DNA from 3 places in the Pseudomonas sp. Pf153 genome. Region 3 is predicted to be linked to each of the others. Evidence: predicted binding sites of a transcription regulator. Region 3 holds the regulator's gene; each other region holds the start of a gene.
The links. Region 3 encodes FliA, which starts transcription of late flagellar genes. Its sites were predicted from a motif close to CTAAAGTTTNNNNNNNNNNNGCCGNTAA; they were not measured.
Positions count from the first base shown of each region.

Region 1: the regulator FliA is predicted to act here: its motif matches at 2,295-2,322, upstream of AD666_RS10475 (methyl-accepting chemotaxis protein).
Region 2: the regulator FliA is predicted to act here: its motif matches at 2,334-2,361, upstream of AD666_RS10865 (methyl-accepting chemotaxis protein).

Region 1 is NZ_LHVL01000014.1:96-4,507, reverse strand. Features, by position in the region: gene AD666_RS10480 (TonB-dependent siderophore receptor) at 27-2,147, opposite strand; gene AD666_RS10475 (methyl-accepting chemotaxis protein) at 2,361-4,157, shown strand; partial or broken gene AD666_RS26705 (IS481 family transposase) at 4,262-4,412, opposite strand, start outside.
Region 2 is NZ_LHVL01000014.1:98,967-103,378, reverse strand. Features, by position in the region: gene AD666_RS10885 (LysR substrate-binding domain-containing protein) at 1-611, shown strand, start outside; gene AD666_RS10880 (MmcQ/YjbR family DNA-binding protein) at 608-961, shown strand; gene AD666_RS10875 (DUF1294 domain-containing protein) at 963-1,391, opposite strand; gene AD666_RS10870 (undecaprenyl-diphosphate phosphatase) at 1,388-2,218, opposite strand; gene AD666_RS10865 (methyl-accepting chemotaxis protein) at 2,456-4,090, shown strand; gene pnuC (nicotinamide riboside transporter PnuC) at 4,291-4,412, shown strand, end outside.
Region 3 is NZ_LHVL01000025.1:697,101-701,512, reverse strand. Features, by position in the region: gene AD666_RS18330 (protein phosphatase CheZ) at 1-688, opposite strand, end outside; gene AD666_RS18325 (chemotaxis response regulator CheY) at 707-1,078, opposite strand; gene fliA (RNA polymerase sigma factor FliA) at 1,242-1,985, opposite strand; gene fleN (flagellar synthesis regulator FleN) at 1,982-2,812, opposite strand; gene flhF (flagellar biosynthesis protein FlhF) at 2,929-4,278, opposite strand; gene flhA (flagellar biosynthesis protein FlhA) at 4,290-4,412, opposite strand, start outside.

The sequences.
Region 1 (4,412 bases), on a different contig from region 3:
GTCCGGGCATTTTTTATTGAGCGCGATCAGAACGTCACGCTGGCACTCAGCCGTGCGGTACGCGGCTCCCCTACCGCGACCTGCAACTCGCTGCCGGTGGAGGACGGGTAGTATTGCTTGTCGAACAGGTTATCCACGTTCAACTGCAGCGAGGTCTTGTAGCCCAAGACCGGCGACTCCCAGCGCAGGAAGGCGTCGGCCACGGTGTAGCTGCTGAGCCAGAAACTGTTGTCGTTGTTGGCGGCGCGCTCACCGACGTAACGCGCACCGGCACCGGCGTGCCAGGCGCCGAATTCGGCTGGAATGTTCAGGTGGTGAGTGAGGTACAGGCTCGCGGTGTGTTTAGGAGCGTCGGGTAGGCGATGACCCTCGTCGTCCGGATCGTCGAGGATTTCAGTGTGGGTGTAGGCGTAAGTACCGATCAAGTCCCAACGGTCGGCCAGACGTCCGGTGATGTCGAGCTCTAGCCCCTGGGAACCGACCTTACCGGCGGCTTCGGCTATGGTGTTTTCACCTACAAGAGTACTGGTCACTACATTCTTTTTAACGATATCGAACAGAGCAAGATTGATGTTCAAGCCGGGTAGCGGATCGTACTTGGCGCCAATTTCGTAGCTACGGCCTTCCTCTGGATCGAAAGTATTACCGGCATCATCCACATCATCGTTCGGTTTGAACGAGCGACTGTAGTTACCATACAGCGACAGTTCTTCGGTAGCCTTATAGACCAGCCCCAGGAACGGAACAAAGGCATCGCCATTATCGTCGCGGACATTGACGCGTTTGATCATGCCTTGGTTGGCGTATTGATCGTAATGCTGGTAACGCCCTCCAAAGACCAGGATCCAGCGGTCATCCAGATGCCAGTTGTCCTTTAAGTACATCGAGCTGGAGGTCAGCTTGTTGCTCAAGTTACTTTGCGGCTCATTTACCCGGCTTGGCTCCCCTAGACCACCGTAAACCGGTGCCGCAGGGTCGAAGCCTGATTGATAAGCTCCGCGATAGGTTTTGCCACGAAATTGATCGGACACCTGATTATCGACACCAATCAACAGGTCATGACGCTGGCCAAACAGTTCCTGCTTACCCATGAAATCCCAACTGGCGTAGCGGGTTTCATCGTCATAGTGCGCGCCGTTGGCGGCACGCTGGAAAACTCCGTTCGACAGCCGCGGCTGCGCAATCGAAAGACTGTACCGGTCATTGTTCCACCCGTAGGTCACACGAGTTTTCCACGCTTCACTTAATTCATACTCGAACCGGGCGGTGGCCGTCTCACGAATTCCCACACTCTTGGCCCACGGCTCATCGAGGCGCTTGTCGTAGTCAATGTCAGCTGGATGCCCATCAATGAATATCGTTCCACGATCAAACGGATTGGAATATTCGTTGTACTCATAACTCAAATTCAACGAAGCCCGCTCCCCCGTCCAAGCCAGCGAAGGCGCGACCAGCGTGCTCTCGTTGACCCCATAGTTGCGCCAGTAGTCCTCATGCCCACGTTCGGCGATCAAGCGATAGGCCAGGCCGGTGTCCCCCAATGGCCCGGTCGTGTCCAAGGCCATGGTGCCGCCGCCTTCGCTGTAGGCCGAGCCGCTTAACGTGGTGCTTTGTGTGTATTCCGGTTTCTTGCTAATGACGTTGACCAGGCCGCCGGGCTCCAACGCGCCGTACAGCATCGAGGCCGGGCCCTTGAGCACTTCGACCCGTTCGGTGGTGGCGCTGAAGTTGTGTCCCAGGTTCGAGCGCACGCCATCGCGCAGGATCGAGCCGTCGTCGTTGGTGCCAAAACCGCGCTTGACCAGCGAATCCCGCGAGCCGCCCAGGGTGTTGCCCTGGCTGACACCGCTGACGAATTTCATCGCATCGTTCAGCGAGCGCACCTGATAGTCATCCAGGGTCTGCTGGGTGACGACATTGATGGACTGCGCCTCTTCCTTGATCGGTACATCGCTCTTGCTCGCCGTGCTGGCTTGCGATGCCGTGTAACCCTCGTCCTGAGTGATGCGAGTGCCTTGGATATCCGTGGTGGGCAGCTCAAGGGAATCCTGTGCCCACAAGGGGCTGGCGATGAGGCAGCAGGACAGCGTGGGCAGCACACGCTTGAAGAATGCGCTGCGGTTAGCGAGGGGGATGGAACGCTTCAAGAAAGGGCACTCATGGGAGGGACGTTAATGAGAGCGAATATACTTTGAGAATAATTCCCAGTAAATCTTTTCATCAAGCCCATCGCCTACCCAACCCTTTGAAACGGGCCGATTTTTGCAAAGTGATATCAAATAGCCCATCCCCGCCTAAAGCTTTGACGCTTTCGGTCGAATGTATTCCATTAAAAGATTTTTCCGCCCAGGAGCGACGGCATGCAGACGTTAAAGGACTTGTACGAGTCTATCGAAATGCGTTTTTTCGATACCCTCACTAAAAAGCTGTCGAGCCTTTTTCTACTGGTCGTGGTCAGCGGGTTGCTGTATTGGGTCGCCCTCAGCGCCCGTGCGGACATCGTGCTGCAGTTGCGCAACGCCCAATTGGATGCTGCCTTGTTGGGACAGATCGAGGGGCGACTCGACAGCCTGACCCACGCGCTGCTGTTCGGTACGTTACTGACAGCGGGCATGATCAGCTTCATGGTCTGGTACTTCCGCCATCTCATCGTGCGCCCGGTCACCGCCATGACCAAGGCTCTTGAGGAAATCGCCAACGGCGAAGGCGACCTGTCCAAGGACTTGCCCCTGGTGACCCACGACGAAATCCGCGTACTGGCAGGCACGTGCAACCGTTTCCTGGCCAAGCAGCGGGAAATCATCAGCAATGTCCAGGCACTAACCGTGCACATCGCCGTTGAATCGGCGCGTTCGCTCAAGAACATCAGCGATTCCAGCGACAGCGCTACCCACCAGGCGCGCTTCGCCAAGGAAGTGATGGACCAGAGCAACAGTGCCGTGGGCCGGATAGAGGAAGTCTCGCGCCAGACCCAGGGCATCTCCAGCACCACCGCCCAGAACCTGAGCATGGCACGCGATTCCTACGCCGAGTTGCTGGAAGTGACCGGCAACATCAGCGAAATTTCCAGCAGCCTCGGCGAATTCGCCACACTGGTGAGCGCCTTGAACCAGCGCTCCTCCAGCATCAAGTCCATTGTCGGGTTGATCCAGCAGATCTCCGCCCAGACCAACCTTTTGGCGCTCAACGCCGCCATCGAAGCGGCCCGGGCCGGCGAAAGTGGCCGAGGCTTCGCCGTGGTGGCCGACGAGGTGCGGACGCTGGCGCAGAATGTCAGTCGGGCGACGGACGATATTTCCCGCAATATCGACGCCATGCTCGAGGAAGTCAGTTCCACCCACGAGCAGACCACCCAGATCAGCCACAGCGCCCGGGAAACCCAGAAAGTCGTGGAGCGCGCTTCCGGCCATTTCGAAAGCATGATCGGCGACTTCGAATCCACCAACGGCAAGCTGGCCGACATCGCCGAGCATATCCAGCAGTTCGCCGATGCCAACACCGGTATCAACGAGCGGGTCACCCAGATCCACGCCGACAGCCAGTCGATCGATCAGCGCATGCAGCATTCGGCAACGGCCACCCGTGATCTATCGGGCGTCGCCGAACGGGTGCAGGCGCTGTTGGGTCGGTTCGTGCTTGGCCATGGCAAGCTCGACGCGGCCATTACCCGAGCCAGCGAGTGCCGCGACACCCTCCAGGTCCGGTTGCAGGCATTGCTGGATGAAGGGCTCGATTTGTTTGACCAGAATTACCAGTTGATCCCGGGCACCGACCCCAAACAGTACGTGACCCGCTACACCGAGCGCTTTGCCCAGGTCTGCCAGGAAGCGTGCGACACCCTCACCCGCAGCACGCCGGGCGGCAAGGTTTCGTTCATCGTCGATACCAAGGGTTACTGTCCGGTAAACAACAGCTGGGTCTCGAAACCACCCACCGGCGACCGCGCCGTGGACTTGCCGGTATGTCGCAACAAACGGATCTTCAACGACCCCATCGGCCTGCGCGCGGCGGGCAACGTCCAGCGCTTCCTGCTCCAGACCTACCTGCGCGATACCGGGGAAATCATGACCGAGATCGACGTTCCGTTCTTCTTGAGCGGCCGTCACTGGGGCAACTTGCGTGTGGGCTTCGATGCGGCGGTGTTGTTGGCGGAGTGATCTGTCAACTCAACAGCTGCACTGACTGATCCATCGCCATCGCGAGCAGGCTCGCTCCCACAGGGGGTATACGGATCCCCCACATGGGTTACAAAAAAGTGCACTCACATCGGTAACACCCGAAGTGTCACGTAGCCATCAATGGCGTCTCTTACGTCAATCCGTCCAAGGATGATTGGACCGAAGATAACATCCCAGACCCCGTCCTCTATTTGCTCCAGTCCAATGGTCTGGTGCTTGAGTACATAGCCGACG
Region 2 (4,412 bases), on a different contig from region 3:
TAGGCCTGGCCCATGAAATGCTGGCGGGACTGGTGGCCGAGTTTCTGGAAAAATTTCCCCAGGTTCAATTGGAGATGATTCTGGTCAATCGTCGCGTGGACCTGGTGAGCGAGGGCATCGACGTGGCGTTGCGCGTGCGCGACCTGGGGGACGAGGACCCATTGCTGATGACCCGACGGTTGCGCCAGGCACGATTGATCATGGTCGCCAGCCCGGCATTCGTCGAAGGGCGACGGATCGAGACTCCCGAGGACCTCAAGCAACTGCCCGTGCTGGGGGCGCTGGAAACCGATCGCCTGGTGCATTTGCGCCTGCTCAACGACGATGAGCAAAGTGTCGAAATGGCTCTGGAAGCACGCCTGGGCATCGACGATTTCATCGTTCGCCGCGCCTGCGCCCTCGCCGGCCTGGGCTTTACTCTGTTGCCGAGCATGTATTGCGAAGAGGAATTAAGGGACGGCAGACTGGTGCAATTGTTACCGGGATGGTCATTGCCCGTCGGCTGGCTCCAGGCAGTCTATCCCCATCGACGTGGCCTGCTGCCGGCCGTGCGTGCCTGGATCGACCACCTCGTGGAAGCGTTCAACCGTTGCGGAGACAGGACACTATGAGTTTGAGCGAAGAGGACGTCGCACGGTTCTGCCTGGGCTTGCCCGGCGCCCGGGAAGATTACAAATGGGGCGGCGTACGGGTGTTTTCCATCGCCGGAAACAAGATGTTCGCCTTGCAGGGCCTGCGCAGCGACTCCCTGGCGTTCAAGGTCGACAAGGATTTGTTCCTCGGGCATTGCGACCGGCCAGGGATACACCCGGCCCCGTACCTGGCACGTGCGCAATGGATCATCATGCACACGCCCTACCCCTTGGGCGCCGAGGAACTGCGCAGCCTGCTGCAACGCTCCCACCAGTTGGTGGTCAGCAAGCTGCCCAAGCGCACGCAAGTGGGCCTGCTGCTGCCCTGACTCAGGTCAGCGTCAGCAGACGGCCGCCCAGCAACAGCTGGTCGATCCAGAAGGTCTGGTGCAGCAGCACGATGAACCAGAACACCACTTGGAACGACACCTTGCGGGTCTTGTGCCGAAATACCTGCTGGGCCAGCAACGCACCGGGCCAGCCGCCCGCCAGTTCCATGGCGTGCAGAACGTTTTCCGGGGTACGCCAGGCCTCGGCGCGGGCCTTGCGCTTGTCATTCCAATAAAGCAGGAAGGTCATCAGGCTGACACCCCCGTAAGCCGCCAGCGGCAGCCACGACGCTTCCTGGAGCAGGAGCAACAGCGAACCCGACAGCGGCAAGGTGCACAGCAGCGCCAACACGATCAGTTTAAGCCGCAGGTGCGGCACGGCGCCCCCAGCGGGACGCGTGGCGGGTTTATGGATGGCCGGGCGGCTCATGGCTGCGCGGTGGTCCAGTCGACCCAACCGAACTGCCAGGTCGCCAGGATCAACAGCCCGAATGCGATCCGGTACCACGCGAACACTGCATAGCTGTGACTGGCGATGAACCGCAGCAGCCCCCTGACCGCGATCATGGCAAAAATGAACGCAGTAACGAAGCCGATGGCAAACACCGGGAAATCCGCTGGAACGAACAGCTCGCGGTACTTGTAGCCCGAGTAGACCGCTGCGCCGACCATCGTCGGCATCGCCAGGAAGAACGAGAACTCGGTCGCGGTCTTGCGCGACAGGCCGAACAACAGCCCGCCGATGATGGTCGAGCCGGAGCGGGAAGTACCGGGAATCATGGCCAGGCATTGGGCCAGACCGACCTTCAACGCGTCCTTCCAGGACATATCGTCGACTGTTTCGACGTGCACTTGATGCTGGCGTTTCTCGGCCCAGAGCATCACGAAACCGCCCACCACCAAGGCCGTGGCAACCGTGATCGGGTTGAAGAGGTAATGGTGGATCAAGTCGGAAAGCAGCACGCCCAGGACCACGGCAGGAAAAAAGGCGATCAGCAGGTTTGCGGTGAACCGACGGGCGCCGGGTTGGGTGGGCAGGCCCACCACCACGTCGAAGATCTTGCGCCGGAACTCCCAGACCACCGCCAGGATCGCCCCCAACTGGATGATGATGTTGAACGCCATGGACCGTTCTCCACCAAACTGGAGCAAGTCGGCCACGACGATCTGGTGCCCCGTGCTGGAAATCGGCAAAAACTCCGTCAACCCTTCAACCACGCCAAGAATCAGTGCCGAAAAGGCAGTCCACAAATCCATTCTTCCCCCAAAAAAGACCTTGCCCTGGCAAGATCCCATCAATATTCAAGTGTCATGCAGCGCAGCACAATAACTGCGGCCTTTCAAAAAAAACCAATGAAAAATCAAAGGAAGGCTCAGGTTTTGCGCCGCGGGGCCGAGATCCTATCAGACAAGCCATGATAACGCCGCCGTGTAATGGCCAAGAGCAGCACGGTCGGCGTGGATGACAAGAATAAGAAACCGGAGTGACAGCGTATGAATAGCTTGCGCAGTGTGTCGATCAGCCGACGCTTGTGGCTCATCCTCGTCGTGGCCATCTTGATGGTATTCACGCTGGGCGCGTTGATGCTCAAGCAGATCCACAGCGACCTTTACCAGGCCAAGGTGCAGAAAACCCAACATGTGGTCCAGACCGCCAGTGGCGTGCTGAACTATTACCATGGCCTGGAAACCGCCGGCACCCTGACCCGCGAAGCCGCCCAGAAGCAGGCCCTCAACGCCGTGCGGGGCCTGCGCTATAACGAAACCGATTACTTCTGGATCAATGACCTGACGCCGGTCATGATCATGCACCCCACCAACCCGAAGCTTGAAGGCCAGAACCTTTCCGCGATCCGCGACCCGAACGGTTTTGCTCTGTTCAACGAGATGGTTTCCATCGCCAAGTCCAAGGGCGCCGGGATGGTGGATTATCTCTGGCCGAAACCGGGCGCCGAGGCACCGGTGGGCAAGACCTCCTACGTCAAACTGTTCGAACCCTGGGGCTGGATCATCGGCTCAGGCGTCTACGTGGATGACGTGCAGGCCGAATTCCGCGCCCAACTGATCAAGGCTTCGCTGATCGGCCTGGTCATCGCGTTGATCATGGGCGTGCTGTTGACACTGATCGTACGCAGCATCGTGCGGCCGCTGCAGGAAACGGTGAACGCCATGGCGAATATCGCCAGCGGAGAAAGCGACCTGACCCGGACCCTCGATACCCACGGGCAAGACGAAGTCACGCAATTGGCACGGCACTTCAATGCTTTTACCGCCAAGCTGCGCCAGGTCGTGAGCCAGTTGCAGGCTTCGGCCGGCGCGCTGGGACAGTCGTCCAATGAGTTGGGTAACGATGCCGCCCAGGCCCAGGAACGCAGCCAACAGCAATCGCAACAGATGGAGCTGGTCGCCACCGCGATCAACGAAGTGACCTATGGCGTGCAGGACGTGGCCAAGAATGCCGAACATGCCGCTAGCGAAATGCGCGACGCCGAATCCCAGGCCCAGCAAGGCCAGGTCAACATCGACGGCAGCCTGCAGCAGATCGACCGTCTCTCGCAGACTATCGACCAGGCCGTCGAAGTGATCCGCACCCTGGCGAGCGAAAGTACCCAGATCGGCAGCGTGCTGGAGGTCATCCGCTCCATTGCCGAGCAGACCAACCTGCTGGCCCTCAACGCCGCGATCGAAGCCGCTCGCGCCGGCGAACAGGGTCGTGGCTTCGCGGTGGTGGCCGATGAAGTGCGGTTACTGGCCCAACGCACGCAGAAGTCCACGGCGGAAATCCAGGCGATGATCGAGCGCCTGCAGAATCATTCCGAAGCCGCGGTGAAAGTCATCAGCGACAGCAGTCGAGCCTCGCAACTGACCATTGAACAGGCCGGCCTGGCCGGCGCCAGCCTCAACGCCATCGGCCAGGCCTTGCGCAACCTCAACAGCCTCAACGCTTCCATCGCCAGCGCCACCCTGCAGCAGGCCCATGTGGTGGAAGACATCAACCAGAACGTCACCCAGGCCGCCGGCCTCTCCCACAGCACCGCCCTTGCGGCGGAGCAGTCGAGCCTGGCGAGCGTCCGGCTCAAGGAACTGAGCGAGCAGTTGAATGGGTTGCTCAAGCAGTTCAGGGTCTAGGGCACCCGCCACCTGCTCGCGATAGCGGCGGAACATTCGGCATCGATGCATGCTGGACCACCGTCATCGCGAGCAGGCTCGCTCCCACAGAAGATTTGTAGTGCCTGTCAGCCCTTGGTCCGCGCCAGAATTGAGATTGGAGCTACCCCCACCCTAGCGTTTACAATCCCCGCCCTCTTCCACTCCTCCAAGGAACCGCCATGTCCGGGCTTGAACTGTTTGCCGCAGCCCTCGGCGTGATCGCTGTCTGGCTGACCGTCAAGCAGAACCCCTGGTGCTGGCCGATCGGCCTGGTCATGGTGCTGCTGTACATCTGGATCTT
Region 3 (4,412 bases):
GATGTTTTTGTGGATCTTTTTCAGCGAGCATCGCCGCACGGTCATGTTCGATGCCCGCAAAGCGGTCCACCTGACTGGCCATGAGCACGAGTTTGAGCAGATTGCTTTCGACTTCGGTGACCAGTTGGGTCACGCGCTTGATCACCTGACCGGTCAGGTCCTGATAGTCCTGGGCCAGCAAGATGTCATTGAGGTTGTTCGCCACGGCGCGGTTTTCGGTGCTGCTGCGCGTCAGAAAACCGTCGACGCGACGGGCCAGCTCGCGAAACTCTTCCGCTCCGACTTCACGCCGCATGAACCGGCCCCAATCGGTGCTCAAGGCCTGGGCTTCGTCGCTCAGGCCGTTGACCAGGGGCGTTGCGCTTTCCACCAGGTCCATGGTGCGGTTGGCCGCGGCCTCGGTCAGCTTGACCACATAGGACAGACGCTCGGTCGCATCAGTGATCTGCGAGACTTCCTCGGCCTGCGGCGTGTTCGGGTCGATCTGGAAATTGACGATCGCGCTGTGCAGTTCACGGGTGAGCTTGCCGACTTCCTGATACAGACCACGATCTCGGGTCTGATTGAGCTCGTGGATCATCTGGACTGCATCGCCGAAGCGGCCTTTTTCAAGGTTCTCGACCAGTTCGTGGGCATGTTTTTTCAGGGTCGATTCGAAATCGCCCATTGAAGATTCGTTATGCTCCATAGCTCCCCCGTGGCGCCATTAACCGATGCGTTCGAAGATTTTTTCGATCTTCTCTTTCAACGCCTGGGCCGTGAAGGGTTTGACCACATAGCCGTTCACACCGGCCTGGGCCGCTTCGATGATCTGCTCGCGCTTGGCTTCGGCGGTGACCATCAGCACGGGAAGGTGCTTGAGTTTTTCATCGGCGCGCACGTGACGCAGCAAGTCGATACCGGTCATGCCGGGCATGTTCCAGTCTGTTACCAGAAAGTCGATACTCCCGCTGTTGAGGACCGGGATGGCAGTGGTGCCATCGTCCGCCTCGACCGTGTTGGTGAACCCAAGGTCACGCAACAGGTTTTTTATGATCCGCCGCATCGTTGAAAAATCGTCAACGATGAGGATTTTCATGTTCTTGTCCAATTCGACCTCCAAGCAGTCTTAAACGTGTCCAGCACCTGAACGCGCCATTTCAATCAATCCGGCACAACACTCGACAACGGTCCGGAACACACCGTACGGCGACTGACGCGGCTTGCCTCGCCAACCTCGCCCAATGCGTTCCTGCCGCCTGTCAGCGCGCTCGCCACTCCCCCAAACGCCCCCGTAAACGGGCCGCGCACTGGCTGTGTAACTGGCTGACCCGCGATTCGCTGACTCCCAGGACTTCACCGATTTCCTTGAGGTTCAGCTCCTCGTCGTAGTACAGCGCCAAGACCAGTCGCTCGCGCTCCGGCAAATTGGCAATCGCATCCGCCAACGCACTCTGGAAGCGTTCATCTTCCAGGTCACGCGACGGTTCCATGTAGGTACTTGGGCCATCCTCATGCAGCCCTTCGTGTTCGCCGTCCTGCAACAGGTCGTCGAAACTGAACAGGCGGCTGCCCAGGGTATCGTTCAAAATCCCGTAATAATCGTCGAGACTCAACTGGAGTTCGGCCGCAACCTCGTGATCTTTAGCGTCACGCCCGGTTTTAGATTCAATGGCGCGAATCGCGTCACTGACCATGCGGGTATTGCGGTGGACCGAACGCGGTGCCCAATCGCCCTTGCGGACCTCATCGAGCATCGCCCCACGGATACGGATACCCGCGTAGGTCTCGAAACTGGCGCCCTTGCTAGCGTCGTATTTGTTCGCCACTTCGAGCAGGCCGATCATGCCGGCCTGGATCAGATCCTCGACCTGGACACTGGCTGGCAGACGCGCCAGCAAGTGATAGGCAATACGCTTGACCAGGGGCGCGTAACGCTCCACCAGCTCGTATTGGGCGTCCCGTGCCGATTTCTTGTAGAGATGGTTGTAACCGCTGGCTGTCATAACACGGGCCCTGCTGTTTGTTGCACAAGACGCTCGACGAAAAATTCCAGATGCCCGCGTGGGTTTGCCGGTAGCGGCCAGGTATCGACCTTCTGGGCGATTGCCTTGAACGCCAGCGCGCATTTGGAACGTGGAAAGGCTTCATAGACGGCACGTTGCTTCTGGACGGCCTTGCGTACGCTTTCGTCGTAAGGCACGGCGCCCACGTATTGCAGCGCAACATCCAGGAAGCGATCCGTGACCTTGGTCAACTTGGCGAACAGGTTGCGTCCCTCCTGGGGGCTCTGGGCCATGTTGGCCAGGACGCGGAAGCGGTTCATGCCGTAGTCGCGGTTCAGCAGCTTGATCAGGGCATAGGCGTCGGTGATGGACGTCGGCTCGTCGCAGACCACCAGCAACACCTCCTGGGCTGCGCGCACAAAGCTGACGACCGAGTCACCGATGCCGGCCGCGGTATCGATCACCAGCACATCGAGGTTGTCACCGATGTCGCTGAACGCCTGGATCAGGCCCGCGTGCTGCGCCGGAGTCAGATGAACCATGCTCTGGGTGCCAGAGGCGGCCGGCACGATGCGAATCCCGCCAGGGCCTTGCAGCAGCACGTCACGCAGCTCGCAACGACCTTCGATGACGTCCGCCAGGGTGCGCTTGGGTGTGAGCCCCAGCAGCACGTCGACGTTCGCCAGGCCCAGGTCGGCGTCCAGCAGCATGACCCGTCGGCCAAGCTCTGCCAGAGCCAGGGACAAGTTCACTGACACGTTAGTCTTGCCGACGCCACCTTTGCCGCCGGTCACCGCGATCACCTGTACGGGATGCATGCTGCCCATGTTCGTTCTTTACCTTGTCTTACTTAGACGGAGGCCACATTACTGGCTGCGCGTTCACATTGAACATTGCATGGCAGACCATCGATGTAGGTACAAAAAAAATATTCATGATTACCTCAGCCAACCTGCTTGGTCGGGCTGTGGTAGATATCAGCGAACATGTCAGCCATGGCTTCTTCGCTGGGTTCGTCCTGCATTTGCACACTCACTGCACGGCTGACCAGTTGATGGCGACGCGGCAGATGCAAATCATCCGGGATCCGCGGCCCATCGGTCAGGTACGCCACCGGCAGATCGTGACCGATCGCCAGGCTCAATACCTCGCCCAGGCTTGCCGTTTCGTCCAGCTTGGTCAGGATGCAACCGGCCAGACCACAGCGCTTGTAGCTGTGATAAGCGGCCGTTAGAACCTGTTTCTGGCTGGTGGTTGCCAACACGAGATAATTTTTTGACCGTATACCGCGACCGGCCAGGCTTTCAAGCTGCATACGCAGGGCCGGATCGCTGGCTTGCAGGCCGGCGGTATCGATCAGCACGACGCGCTTGCGCAGCAGGGGTTCCAGCGCCTGGGCCAGGGATTGGCCCGGGTCCACGTGGGTCACCGACACATTGAGAATCCGACCCAGGGTCTTGAGCTGTTCCTGGGCGCCGATGCGGAAACTGTCCATGCTGACCAGGGCAATGCTCTGGGCACCGTACTTGAGTACATAACGGGCGGCGAGCTTGGCCAGGGTGGTGGTCTTGCCCATGCCGGCCGGGCCGACCATCGCAATCACCCCGCCCTCTTCCAGCGGCTCGACTTCCGGCGTGGCGATCATCCGTGCCAGGTGCGCCAGCAGCATGCGCCAGGCCTGGCGAGGCTCCTCGATGTCATTGATCAGCGCCAGCAGGTCGCGAGCCAACGGGCCGGACAGGCCGATGCGTTGCAGGCGACGCCACAGGTTGGCCTGGGCCGGACGGCTACCTTGCAACTGATTCCAGGCCAGGGAGCCGAGCTGGACTTCCATCAACTCGCGCAGGCTGTTGAGTTCGAAGCGCATCGAGTCCAGGGCCCGCGGATCGAGACCGGGGGCTGGCGCGGCCGGTGCCGGAGCCGGACGACGCGGCTCGGCCGGGGTCGGCTCGATCAGTGGCTCGGCAGCGGTCAAGGGCAGGCCGGCGGTCAACGGCTGGCCGGCGAACAATTGACGATTGGTACCCGCCGCGGCCTCGCCTTCGCTGCTGCGCAGGCTCAGTTCAGCCTGGGCGCTGGCGATGCGCGACTGGGTCTTGCGCAGCTCATCCTCGAGTTCCATGTTCGGAACCCGCGGGGCCAGCGCAGACAGTTTGTAGTCCAGGGCCGCCGTCAGCTCGACACCGCCGGCGATCCGGCGGTTGCCGATGATGGCTGCTTCGGCGCCCAGCTCGTCACGAACCAGTTTCATGGCCTGACGCATATCGGCGGCGAAAAAACGCTTCACTTGCATAAACCACTACCTCAGCCGTTGGGCCCTACTGTCGCAACAATGGTCACTTGCTTGTTGTCCGGTATTTCCTGATACGCCAGCACATGCAGCCCCGGAACTGCGAGGCGGCCGAAGCGCGAGAGCATCGCGCGGAT